2 regions of the Paraburkholderia largidicola genome follow, and region 2 is predicted to be linked to the other one. Evidence: riboswitches for the same ligand, from Rfam matches in the RefSeq annotation. Region 2 holds a riboswitch; the other holds the start of a gene.
The links. A riboswitch is a leader RNA that binds a small molecule or an ion and turns the genes downstream of it on or off. The one in region 2 is predicted to bind cobalamin.
Positions count from the first base shown of each region.

Region 1: it holds a riboswitch for cobalamin, as region 2 does, so the genes downstream of both, PPGU16_RS12265 (TonB-dependent receptor domain-containing protein) here and cobG (precorrin-3B synthase) in region 2, are expected to answer to the same signal.

Region 1 is NZ_AP023174.1:2,755,211-2,761,249, forward strand. Features, by position in the region: gene PPGU16_RS12255 (ABC transporter ATP-binding protein) at 1-726, opposite strand, end outside; gene PPGU16_RS12260 (FecCD family ABC transporter permease) at 723-1,772, opposite strand; gene PPGU16_RS12265 (TonB-dependent receptor domain-containing protein) at 1,779-3,761, opposite strand; cobalamin riboswitch at 3,826-4,089, opposite strand; gene PPGU16_RS12270 (hypothetical protein) at 4,308-4,670, shown strand; gene PPGU16_RS12275 (cell division protein ZapA) at 4,667-4,984, shown strand; RNA gene ssrS (6S RNA) at 5,049-5,230, shown strand; gene PPGU16_RS12285 (EVE domain-containing protein) at 5,372-5,842, shown strand; gene PPGU16_RS12290 (SIMPL domain-containing protein) at 6,031-6,039, shown strand, end outside.
Region 2 is NZ_AP023175.1:272,913-278,951, reverse strand. Features, by position in the region: gene PPGU16_RS17945 (cobalt-precorrin-5B (C(1))-methyltransferase) at 1-942, opposite strand, end outside; gene cbiE (precorrin-6y C5,15-methyltransferase (decarboxylating) subunit CbiE) at 942-2,150, opposite strand; cobalamin riboswitch at 2,239-2,473, shown strand; gene cobG (precorrin-3B synthase) at 2,560-3,948, shown strand; gene PPGU16_RS17930 (precorrin-8X methylmutase) at 3,941-4,567, shown strand; gene PPGU16_RS17925 (precorrin-2 C(20)-methyltransferase) at 4,568-5,326, shown strand; gene cobJ (precorrin-3B C(17)-methyltransferase) at 5,314-6,039, shown strand, end outside.

The sequences.
Region 1 (6,039 bases), on a different replicon from region 2:
CTCGGGCGTCAGCACGTCGCGCGAGGGTCCCGCATGGGCGACGCCGTTGCCTTCGAGCAGCAGCGCGTGCGTCGCGAAACGCCGCGCGAGATTCAGATCGTGGCACGAGAACATCACTGTACGCCCGGCGCCGCGCGCCCATCCACTCAACGCTTCGAGGCAATCGATCTGATGATGCAGATCCAGATGCGCGAGCGGCTCGTCGAGCAGCAACAGCGGCGTGTCCTGGCACAGCACGGCCGCGAGCGCGACGCGCTGCCGCTCGCCGCCCGATAGCGACAGCACGTCGCGCGCAGCGAAATCCGCCAGACCGAGCGCGTCGAGTGCTGCATGCGCGGCCGCGCGATCTTCTTCGCGCTCCCAGCCCCAGCCGGCCAGATGCGGGAAGCGGTTCAGCAGCACGATGTCGAGTACGCTCGCGCTGAATGCATCGTGCGAGGTTTGCGGCATCAATGCACGGCGCTGCGCGAGGCGCGCGAGCGGCCATGCGTTCACATGCATGCCGTCAAGTTCAATGTGGCCTTTCGCTGGACGCATGAGACCGGCGAGCGTCGAGATGAGCGTGGTCTTGCCCGCGCCGTTCGGCCCGGCAATGCACCAGACTTCGCCCGGATAGAACGTGTGCGTGAAGTCATCGAGCAAGGTGCGCGAGCCGGCGCGCAAGGTCAGTTGATCCGCGTGCAGCGTGGCAGCAGCGCTTTTGTGCGCGCTTGTGCGTGCGTTCATGCGCGCCTCCGCCTGAGCAGCATCCACAGGAATACGGGCACGCCGATCAACGCGGTAATCACGCCGACAGGCAACTGCGCTGGCGCGATCACCGTACGCGCGATCAGATCGGCGCCCATCACGGCAACCCCGCCACCGAGCGCCGCTGCCGGCAGCAGCATCCGCTGATCGTTGCCGAATGCGAGACGCAGCATGTGCGGCACGACGAGCCCGACGAAGCCGATCGTGCCGCCCGTCGTCACGGCAGCAGCAGCGGCAAGCGACGCGACCAGGTAGACGCGCAACCGCGCGCGCATCACCGGCACGCCGAGCGCTTGCGCCGCGGCATCGCCGCGCAACAGCACGTTGAGTTGCGGCGCGATGGGGACGATTGCGAGCACGGCGATGCACAACGCAGCGAGCGCGAGCCACGGCGTGCCGCCGCCGTTCAGATCGCCTGTCAGCCAGAACAGCATGCCGCGCAGGCGGCTGTCGGGCGCGATCGTCAATAACAGTGTGATGACGGCGCCCCACCCCGCTGCGATCACCGCGCCCGTCAGCAGCAGACGCGGCGAGGCGTCCTGCGGCTCGCCGCGCCACAGCGCGCCGCGTGCGAGACCGAGCACCAGCAGAATCGACACGAATGCGCCGGCGAACGCCGATGCATCGACGATCCACCACGCGCAGCCCGCGATCATCGCGACCAGCGCAAAGCTCGCCGCACCGCCCGACACGCCGAGCACATACGGTTCGGCAAGCGGATTGCGCAACAGCACCTGAAGCAACGCGCCAGCGAGCGCTAGCAACGCCCCGCAACCGAAGCCGGCGAGCGCGCGCGGCAGGCGCAGTGTGCGCACGATCTGCACGGCGAGATCGGACGATGCGTCAGCCGACGGCAGCAATGCGTCGAATACGCGCGTCGGCGCGACGCTCACGCTCCCGAGCGCAAGCGACGCCACGAAGACCGCGAGCGCCGCGACGGCGAGCGCCGTCCAGATGGCGAGCGCGCGCTTCGCGCTCATGCCTCGCGCGATGTGGATCGGCTGACGTTGCACGAGGCCGTTCATCGCGCGTTATTGCTGCTGCCAGCCGACGGTGATGTAGGCGCCACGCCTTGGCGTGTTATACGTGTAGGCGAGTTCATAGTCCTTGTCGAAGAGATTCTGGATTTGCGCGGCCACGTACCACGCCTTCGTGACGTTGTAGCGCGCCGACAGGTTCACGATGCCATAACCGCCAAGCGCCGTGCCGCTGTCGTCACGCTCGCCGCTCACGAGCCATTCGCCGCCCACCCGCCAGTTGCCGATATTACGGTTCGCCGCGAACGAAGCGAAATGCCGCGCGCGACGATTCAGATCGGTATGCGTGTCTTCATCGACGGGATTCTGGAACGTCACGGCCGCGCGCACGTCGGTCTTGCCGACATGGCCCTGCCACGATCCTTCGATGCCCTGCACTTTCGCATGCCCCACGTTCTCCGCCACGAAGATCCCAGGCGTGGTCTGCACATAGTCGATCAGGTTCGTGTAGCGCGTCTGGAATGCCGTGAGCTTCATCAGGCCGAGCGCATCGGACGCGTACTGCAACGCGGCTTCGACGGAATGGCTGTGCTCCGGCTGGATCAGCGGATTGCCGCTATACGGGTAGTACAGATCGTTGAAGCTCGGCGCGCGAAACGCATCGGACCAGCTTGCAGTCACCTTCCAGTGCTCGTTGAAGTCGTAGCCATAGCCCAGATAGTAACTGTTGGCTCCGCCGAAATCCGAGTACTGGTCGCGTCGCAGGTTCGCCTGGATCTGGCTGTTGCCGAAGCGCCCCGTATAGCCCGCAAACACCGAGTTCACGTGACGATCGGGCGCGCTGTACTGGTTCGAGTCGAGCGTCTGGTCGAGATGCTCGTAGCCCAGTTGCAGCTTTTGATCGCGCGCAAACGTGAAATCGTTTTGCCACGTGTACTGCCGGTTGTCCGAATCGTAGCGATACAGATAGTCGCCATTGAGCGACGTGTTGCTGCGATCGTTACCCGTCGCGACGACGAAGCGTGTCGTCCACCCGTCGGTGAGCTTGCCGTTCGCGAACGCCGAGGCTGTCTGCACCTTGCTGTGCAGGTTGTTGAGATCGGTGGGCAGGCCGAAGGGATTGTCGAAGCTGTCGTTGCCGTTCGACTGGAAGTAGCGCAGACCGATGTCCCACTGGTCGTTGAGCTTGTGACGCAGCGACGCGCTCACGCTCTCGTTGAAGTAGCCGTTGGCGTTCGGATTGACGGGCGCGAGCGCCGGGTCGATCGACGAGAAACCGTCCGTCTTCGCACGCGCGAGCGTGACGCTGAAGGTCGTGCGGCCGTCCTTGTCGAGCGCGCCGTCGACGCCCGCCGCCTGGCGCTGCGTGTGATAGCTGCCGTACTCGACGTCGAAGTGAAAACGCGGCGGATGGTTGCCGCCATCCTTCGTGAACACCTGCACCACGCCGCCGATCGCACCCGATCCATACAGCGCCGACACGTTGCCGTTGACCACTTCGACGTGATCGATCTGATCGAGCGGAATCTGCTCGAGTTGCGCGTTGCCCTGGCTCACCGAATCGACGCGCACGCCGTCGATCAGCACGAGCGATTGCGTCGCCGACGCGCCGCGCAAAAACAGACTCGAGGTCGCGCCCGGCCCGCCGTTGCGCACGACCTGCGCGCCGGGCGCGAACTGCAGCAGCCCCGGCAAGTCGCGCGCGCTGTTGTCCGCGATGTCCTGCGCGTCGAACAGCGTGGTCTGCGGAATCGCGTCGGCGAGTCGCTGCGCGCGGCGGTCCGCCGTGACGACGATGGGCGACAAAGTCGTGGGGATTGTCTTTGACGAAGTATCGGTCGGGCCATTGTCCGATCGATCCGTGGATGTGGCGGATGGGTTCGCCTCGTCGGCTGGCTGCGCACTTGCAGCGAACGGGACTGCAGCGAAGGCGATGACGGCAAGCGCGGCAAGCGGCGCGCGCCTGACATGCGGACACAGCAAACGCGGAAACACCGGACGCGAAAACGCCGGGTGGACAAACACGGAGGTGAGCATCGAAAGAGTCCTGTGGGCCTGTGCGCGGCCCGCTCCTCGTGGGCCGATGCCTGTACAAGGAGCGATACGCTCCTTGCCTCCGGCCGGTATCCGGGCTGACGACTGGCCGACCCGCCTTCCCACGCATCATGCGCAGTGGCGCTTCGCACGGCATCGGCTCTCATGGATGGCTCGACGCGTGCATGGGTCGACCTGCAGGAACTGCGGTCGTTGTACCGTTGCGAGGACAGCGCAGGTTGGCTCGTCCGGGCGGACTTCGCTCCCTGCTTCCCGTTTAACTGCGCGCGGCGCGATACCGCGCGCGGGCACCAGAGTGCCGCAAGTGTAGAAGTGGCGCACACACGCGTCAAGAACGCGAGGCATCGCATCGACTTCGATGACGGACTGTTAAAAAAGTCCCTGTTTTAAGGGTGAAAATGTGTGAATCGCGACGAGACACCTGGATAATGCGGCGTTAAAGCGCTACTGTTACGTCTCGAAACGAGACAAATGCCCGAGCGTGCGACATTCCGCGCTAGAATGCCATGTCTTTAGAGGACGCAGCACATGCTCACCGAACTCGAAACACTGTCACAGAACATCGGCCGGCTGATCGAGATCAGCCAGCGCTATAACGAAGCGCGCCTCGCACTCGAAGAACAGCTCGCACAAGCGCGCGCCGAATGCGAAGCCACCCGCGTAGAACTCGAACAGACTCGCGAAGAACGCGCCGCGTTGCAAGCGGAGCGCGATGCGCTGTCCGCGAAGATCGACGATGCCCAGGTACGTCTGAACGCCATCCTCGAGAAGTTGCCGCGCGCTCGCGGTCATGAGCCCGACAATCAACTCGATCTCCTCGCGCCCGAGCAGCAGGCGCAGGCCAATCACGACGCGAACAACGACGCGACCCGCCACGGAGAAAACGCATGACCACGAAGCAGATCGAAGTGTCGATCCTCGGCCAGCCCTATCGTCTCGCCTGCTCGCCGGAAACGGAAGCGGCGCTGCTCGAAGCGGTGGCGCGTGTCGACGCCGAGATGTCGAAGATCCGCGCCAACAGCAACGTGCGCGGTCAGGATCGTATCGCCGTGATGGCGGCATTGTCGCTGGCATCGGAACTGCTTAGGCTGCAAGCCAGCGTGCGACACGGAGAATCATTTCCCGCCGAAGAAATCCGGCGTACAATGCACCAGATGAATGAGCAGCTGGGCACTGTGATCCAACAGTACGGCAGCGTGCAGTAAAGAAAATTCTGGTGGGCTTGATTGGTTTGCGGTCGGGCCCATGTTGTAGAGCAAACGTTTTAAAGCTTCCCTGCCTGGTTCGCCAAGGTCATATATTCCTTGAACCAATGCTATGTGCACGGTTGCGGAAATTTGTAGCACGGGTGTGCGCGTCACTCTGTCTGATGTACCCGAAGTGCTGCTAACTGCGACCAATTCTGAACCTCAGGTTCAGGATGCCGGCCTAGCGGCTAAGGCGGGGACCTATACGAACGGCATCGGACTTTGTCCGATGCCGTTTTTCTTTGTGCGTGCGCTTTGCGGCCTGATGGCACGCGGCATGTTGCAAGACGTTTGAACCCGACTGTTCGACGAAGACTTCCTTCTATCTCACGTTCAATCCGACTCATGCGCTACTGGCTGATGAAGTCCGAACCGGACGAAGCGAGCATCGACGATCTCGCGAATGCCCCGCAACGCACGCTGCCCTGGACGGGCGTGCGCAATTACCAGGCGCGCAACTTCATGCGCGACATCATGAAGATCGGCGACGGCGTGTTGTTCTATCACTCCAGTTGCCCTGAGCCGGGCATTGCGGGCATCGCCGAAGTGTCGTCGACGCCCTACCCAGACCCGACCCAGTTCGATGCGAAGAGCCCGTACTACGACGAGAAGTCGTCGCAGGAAACGCCGCGCTGGACGCTCATCGATGTCGTGTTCAAGAAGAAGATCAAACTGATCCCGCTCGCCGCGTTGCGCGAGCATCCCGAGCTTGCCGACATGCGCGTGCTCGCGAAGGGCAACCGCCTGTCGATCACGCCCGTGACGGAGGCTGAATGGGCGTTCATCACGAAGCAGCTTGCGAAGCGTGCTGCGTGAGTACGCGAGTGCGTGCGTGATGAATACGCGAGTCCGCGTGACATTCGAGTATTCACTCGGGAACCAGACGACCCTTTCAGAAGCCTAACCGCCTCGCAAGCGTCATGCCACGCGCGCCGCGCCATTGCGCCTGGCGCCGTGGACCTCGACGCATGCACGCATAACCTGCTCAACGAAGGAGTCGAACAATGACCAAG
Region 2 (6,039 bases):
CTGGCTCGTGTTCGCGCCGACGATGGCAGCCTGCAACGCGGCGTCGCTCGCGGCATGTTGCGCCGACCACGCAGCGAGCTGCGGCAAGTCGATGCTCGAATGGCGGCTGTGCAGATCGAGATGCCCCGCCGCGAGCTTGCTCAGCTTGCCGAAGCCGCCGCACATACTGAGCTTGTCGACGGGCGCGCGCTTCAGATGCTTGAGCACCGCGCCCGCGAAGTCGCCCATTTCGATCAGCGCGATATCGGGCAACTGGTAGTACGCGCGCATCGCGTCCTCGCTCGCATTGCCCGTGCACGCGGCGATATGCATGTAGCCGTTCGCGCGCGCCACGTCGATGCCCTGATGGATCGACGCGATATACGCCGAGCACGAGAACGGCCGCACGATGCCCGTCGTGCCGAGTATCGACAGACCGCCGATGATGCCCAGGCGCGGGTTCATCGTCTTCTGCGCCAGCGCCTCGCCGTTCTCCACGCCGACCGTCACTTCGAAGCCGCCCGCATAGCCATGCTCGGCCGCGAGTTCGGTCAGATGCGCGGTCATCATCTGCCGCGGCACCGGGTTGATGGCCGGCTCGCCGACGGGCAGCGTGAGGCCCGCGCGCGTCACCGTGCCGACGCCAGGCCCCGCATGAAAACGCACGCCGGGTTCATCGGCAAGGCGCACGCGCGCGAACACCACGGCGCCATGCGTGACGTCGGGATCGTCGCCCGCGTCCTTGATCGTGCCCGCTTCGGCTGAATGCACATCGTCGCGCAGGCGGCAGAATACGAGCTTCATCGGCACATGCTGGCCTTTTGGCAGCACGATTTCCGCGACATCGCTCGCAATGCCCGTCAGCAGCAGACGCGCCGCCGCCAGCGACGTCGCCGTCGCGCAGCTTCCCGTCGTGTAGCCACTGCGTAGCGGCGCGGGCTGTTCGGGCGTTTCGTCGCGCATCACGGTTTGCGGCTGTCGAGTAGCGTGATCGGCAGCGCGGAACGCCACGTCTCGAAGCCGCCGAGCGCCTGCGCTTCGGCGAGCGCGATACGCGTCAGCGTGCCGCCATGCTGCGCGCGCCACGCGACGAGCGCCGCCTCGCCTTCGAGCGTAACGGCGTTCGCAATCAGCCGTCCGCCCTGTTTCAGCGCGCGCCAGCAGGCATCGAGCACGCCATCCACCGTCACGCCGCCGCCGATGAAAACCGCGTCAGGCGCGGGCAGCCCTTGCAATGCGTCGGGCGCCTTGCCTGCGACCAGTTGCAGTCCCGGCACGCCGAGCGCATCGCGATTGTGCTCGATGAAACGCTGGCGCTCCGCATTCGCTTCGATCGCAATCGCGCGGCAGGTGGCGTGCGCGCGCATCCATTCGATACCGATCGATCCGCAGCCCGCGCCGACGTCCCACAGCAGTTCGCCGGGCGCGGGCGCGAGGCGTCCGAGCGTCAGCGCGCGCACGTCGCGCTTCGTCAACTGGCCGTCGTGGCGATAGGCGTCGTCGGGCAGGCCGGGCGTCAGCGCGAGCCTTGGCGCATCCGACGAGGCATCGCGCCGGCAATCGAGGGCAATCACGTTCAGCGTCGCCGTTTCGCCGATCGACCAGTCGTGCGCGCGAACGTCGATCAGGCGTTCGGACGCGTTGCCCAGATGCTCCATCACGATCATGCGCGTCGCGCCGAAGCCGCATTCGACGAGCCACGCAGCCACGGCGGCGGGCGTCGCGCCGTCCGCGCTCAGCACGAACACGCGCGCGCCATCGTGCAGATGCGTCTGCAACGCGGCAAGCGGCCGGCCAACCAGCGACACCGTCGCCACGTCCTGCAACGGCCAGCCAAGGCGCGCCGCCGCCAGCGACACCGACGACGGCGCGGGCAACACGCGCAATTCATCGGCGGGAACGTGGCGGGCGAGCGTCGCGCCGACGCCGTAGAACATCGGATCGCCGCTCGCCAGCACGCACACGGGCGTATCGCGGCGCGCGAGCACGGGCACGATGTCGAACGGATGCGGCCACGGCTCGCGCGCGGCGTTCAGGCACACGGGCAGCATCGCCAGATGCCGCTCGCCGCCATAGATCACCGATGCGTCGATCAGCGCGCGCCGCGCCGTTTTCCCCAAACCGGCAAAACCGTCATCGCCCATTCCCACCACGGTCAGCCACGCCGACATGCGTCCGTCCTCATCTGCTTGCTGTACTGAAAACGCTGCTGCGGGCCGTGTTTCAAGGCTGCGGCATCGTTGTGCTGTTCGAAAAAAGGCATAATACCCGTTCGCCGGTGCCTTTCGGGGCCTAAGAGGGAACACACATCACTGCGATGACCGTGACTGCCCCCGCAACTGTATGCAGCGAGTCCACGCCAATTTGCGCCACTGGTGATACCGGGAAGGCCGGTGTGGACGTTGACCCGCAGCGCTTTGCATGGGACCAGAGTAAGACGCTAAAGCGTCAACTCTGGTCGACACAGGAAACCTGCCGGCCAACAGTTCGTGCCAGCCAACATCGGGCGGGGTGTACCGATGCCGAGCCGCTCTCTTTCGAGACGCCCGGGCCGTCGCGCGACGCTTACCCGGTGATGTCTTGAGCCACGCTTTCCATTCGTCCGACGCTTCCGCCTTGCGCCCTTCGGCTTGTCCGGGGCTGCTGCGCATCGTGCCTGCGCTCGACGGCGGCATCTGCCGCGTGAAGCTGGCGGGCGGCGAGTTGAGCGCAATGCAGGCGCTGGCCATCGCCAATGTAATCGACGAACACGCGTCGGGGATCGTCGACATCACGAATCGCGCGAATCTGCAATTACGCGGCGTGAAGCGCGGCCATGAAGACGCGCTCGTTGCGGCGCTGCTCGACGCGGGCCTCGGTCCGCAGAACACCGGGCACGCCTTCGCCGACGACGTGCGCAACGTGATGACCAGCCCGGTTGCGGGCCGCGATGCTAACGCGTTATTCGACACAACCGTACTCACCCGCGATCTGCTCACGCTCCTGCAAAGCGACACGCGTTTCGCCGCGCTGTCGCCGAAATTCTCGCTGATGCTCGATGGCGGCGAGCGCCTGATGATGCTCGATCATCCGCACGACATCTGGTTTTCGGCGCTGCCGCATCCCGAGCGTTCGGACGTGTTGTTCGCGTTCGGCCTCGCGGGATGTCCGCCCGTTGTTGCGGAACATGAGAGCGCATTCGCCGCCGTCGCGGCTTCGGATCTTGCAACGTTCGCGCGCGCGCTCGTGCACACATTCCTGGACCTCGCCGCGCCGGACGATACCCGCATGCGCGACCTGCTCACCGCGCATTCCGCGCAAAGCATCGTCACGCACGCCGAACGCAAAAGCGGCGTACACGTGCTGCGCGACGCATCGATCCAACATTGGCGCCGCGAACCGGCTGATGCATCGCGAAGGCTCGGCGCGCATCGACAAAACGACGGCGAGCGCAGGCATGTCGGCGCCCAGCCCGCATTGGGCCGCATGACCAGCGCGACATTGCGCGGCCTCGCCGAACTCGCACGCGGCAATGAGCGCGCGACGCTGCGCATGACGCCATGGCAAAGCGTACTGCTCACCGACATCGACACAACGAACCTCGACGCCACATTGCACACGCTCGAAGCGCTCGGCCTCGCCACCACTGCTGACCATCCGCTGACCCGCGTGATTGCGTGCGCCGGCTCGACCGGCTGCGCGAAGAGCCACGCGGACACGAAAGCCGACGCACTGAAGCTCGCCGCTCACGTGCCCGACCCTACGCAAGTGCATCTCAGCGGTTGCCCGCGTTCATGCGCAGCCGCGCATCGCGCGCCCTACACCCTGCTCGCAGTGGCCGACGGCCATTACGACCTGTACCACACACACGACCCGCGCGATCCCAACGGCTTCGGCCGATGCATCGCGCGCGGTCTGACGATCGACGAAGCCGCGGACGTGCTGCAAGCGTCCGCCCTTCCCCCAACTGATGAGCCATTCGATGCTTGACTACATCCGCGACGGACAGGAAATTTATCGCCAGTCGTTCGCGACGATACGCGCGGAAGCCGACCTCTCGCGCATTCCCGCCGACCTCGAAAAGCTCGCCGTGCGCGTGATCCACGCGTGCGGAATGGTCGATATCGTCGGCGATCTGCGCTTTTCGGAGGGCGCGGGCCGCGCCGGGCGCCACGCGCTCGCCAACGGCGCGCCGATCCTCTGCGACGCACGCATGGTCGCCGAAGGCATCACGCGCGCGCGCCTGCCCGCCCGCAACGACGTGATCTGCACGCTGGCCGATCCATCCGTGCCTGCCCTCGCGCGCGAGATGAACAACACCCGCTCGGCAGCCGCGCTCGAATTGTGGCGGCCGCATCTGCAAGGCAGCGTCGTCGTGATCGGCAATGCGCCGACCTCGCTCTTTCATCTGCTCGACATGCTCGACGGCGGCGCGCCCCGCCCCGCGCTGATTCTCGGCTTCCCGGTCGGCTTCATCGGCGCGGCGGAATCGAAGGCGATGCTCGCCGCCGATAGCCGCGGCGTACCGTTCGTCGCCGTGCAAGGCCGGCGCGGCGGCAGCGCGATGGCGGCGGCCGCCGTGAACGCGCTCGCATCGGAGGACGAATAAATGAGCGGTCAGGCGAACAGCACGGGCGGGCGTCTCTTTGGGCTCGGCGTCGGCCCCGGCGACCCGGAACTGATCACGTTAAAAGCGCTGCGGCTCCTGAAGTCGGCGCACGTGGTTGCGTACTTCGTCGCGAAGGGCAAGAAAGGCAACGCGTTCTCGATCATCGAATCGCATCTGTCGAGCGAACAGGAACAGTTGCCGCTCGTCTACCCCGTGACGACGGAGGCGCTCGAGCCACCGCTGTCGTATGAAGCGATCATCGCCGACTTCTACGACACGGCCGCCGAAGTGGTCGCGAAGCACCTCGACGCTGGCCGCGACGTGGCCGTGATCTGTGAAGGCGATCCGTTCTTCTACGGCTCGTACATGTATCTGCACGACCGGCTCGCGAACCGGCTTGCGCCGCGCTTCGACGCCGAAGTGGTGCCCGGCGTGTGCTCGATGCTCGGCGGCGTCGCCGTGCTCGGCCAGCCGCTCGTGTATCGCAACCAGACGCTGTCGGTGCTGTCGGGTGTCCTGCCCGAAGATGAACTCAAACGGCGGCTGGCCGATGCCGATGCCGCCGTCGTGATGAAGCTCGGCCGCAATTTCGACAAGGTGCGCCGCGTACTTCATGAACTCGGTCTCGCGGACCGCGCGCTCTACGTCGAACGCGCAACGATGGCCAACCAGCGCATCGTGCCGCTCGCCGACGTCGATCCGATGGCGTCGCCCTACTTCTCCCTGCTCGTCGTGCCGGGGGAAAAATGGCAAGGATGACGACGCCGCCCGCCATCGTGATACTCGGCGTCGGCGCGCAGGCAACCGCGCGGCGCGTCCAGGCCCGCTACGAAGGCGCGCAGGTGCACGGGCTGCAAGGCCGCGTGACGGACGCGGACGTGAGCTTCAGCGAACTCGGCGTGCATCTGGGCGAGCTGTACGCAAGCGGCACGCCGATCGTCGCGCTGTGCGCGGCGGGCATCGTGATCCGCTGCCTTGCGCCGCTGCTCGCGAACAAGGGCATCGAGCCGCCCGTGCTGGCCGTCGCCGAAGATGGCAGCGCCGTCGTGCCGCTGCTTGGCGGGCTGTCGGGTGTCAACACGATGGCGCGCGAGATCGCCGCTGCGCTCGACGTGCCGCCCGCGATCACGACCAGCGGCGAACTGCGGTTCGGCGCGTGCGTGCTCAATCCACCCGACGGCTATACGCTCGCCAGCCTCGATCAGGGCAAGCGCTTCGTGTCCGATCTGCTCGCGGGCGAAGCAACGCGCATCGAGGGCGACGCGCCGTGGCTCGACGGCGTGCAACTGCCGCGCGCCGACGATGCGCAACGCGCGATCCGCGTCACACCGCTCGCGTGGAGTGGCGCAGCGGACGAACTGGTGATTCATCCGCGCAGCGTCGCAGTCGCAGTCGCAGTCGATGCAACGGCAACGGGCGATGGCCTGCATGAGCGCATCCTCGATGCAGCGCGCGCGCAGGGACTCGCCGCT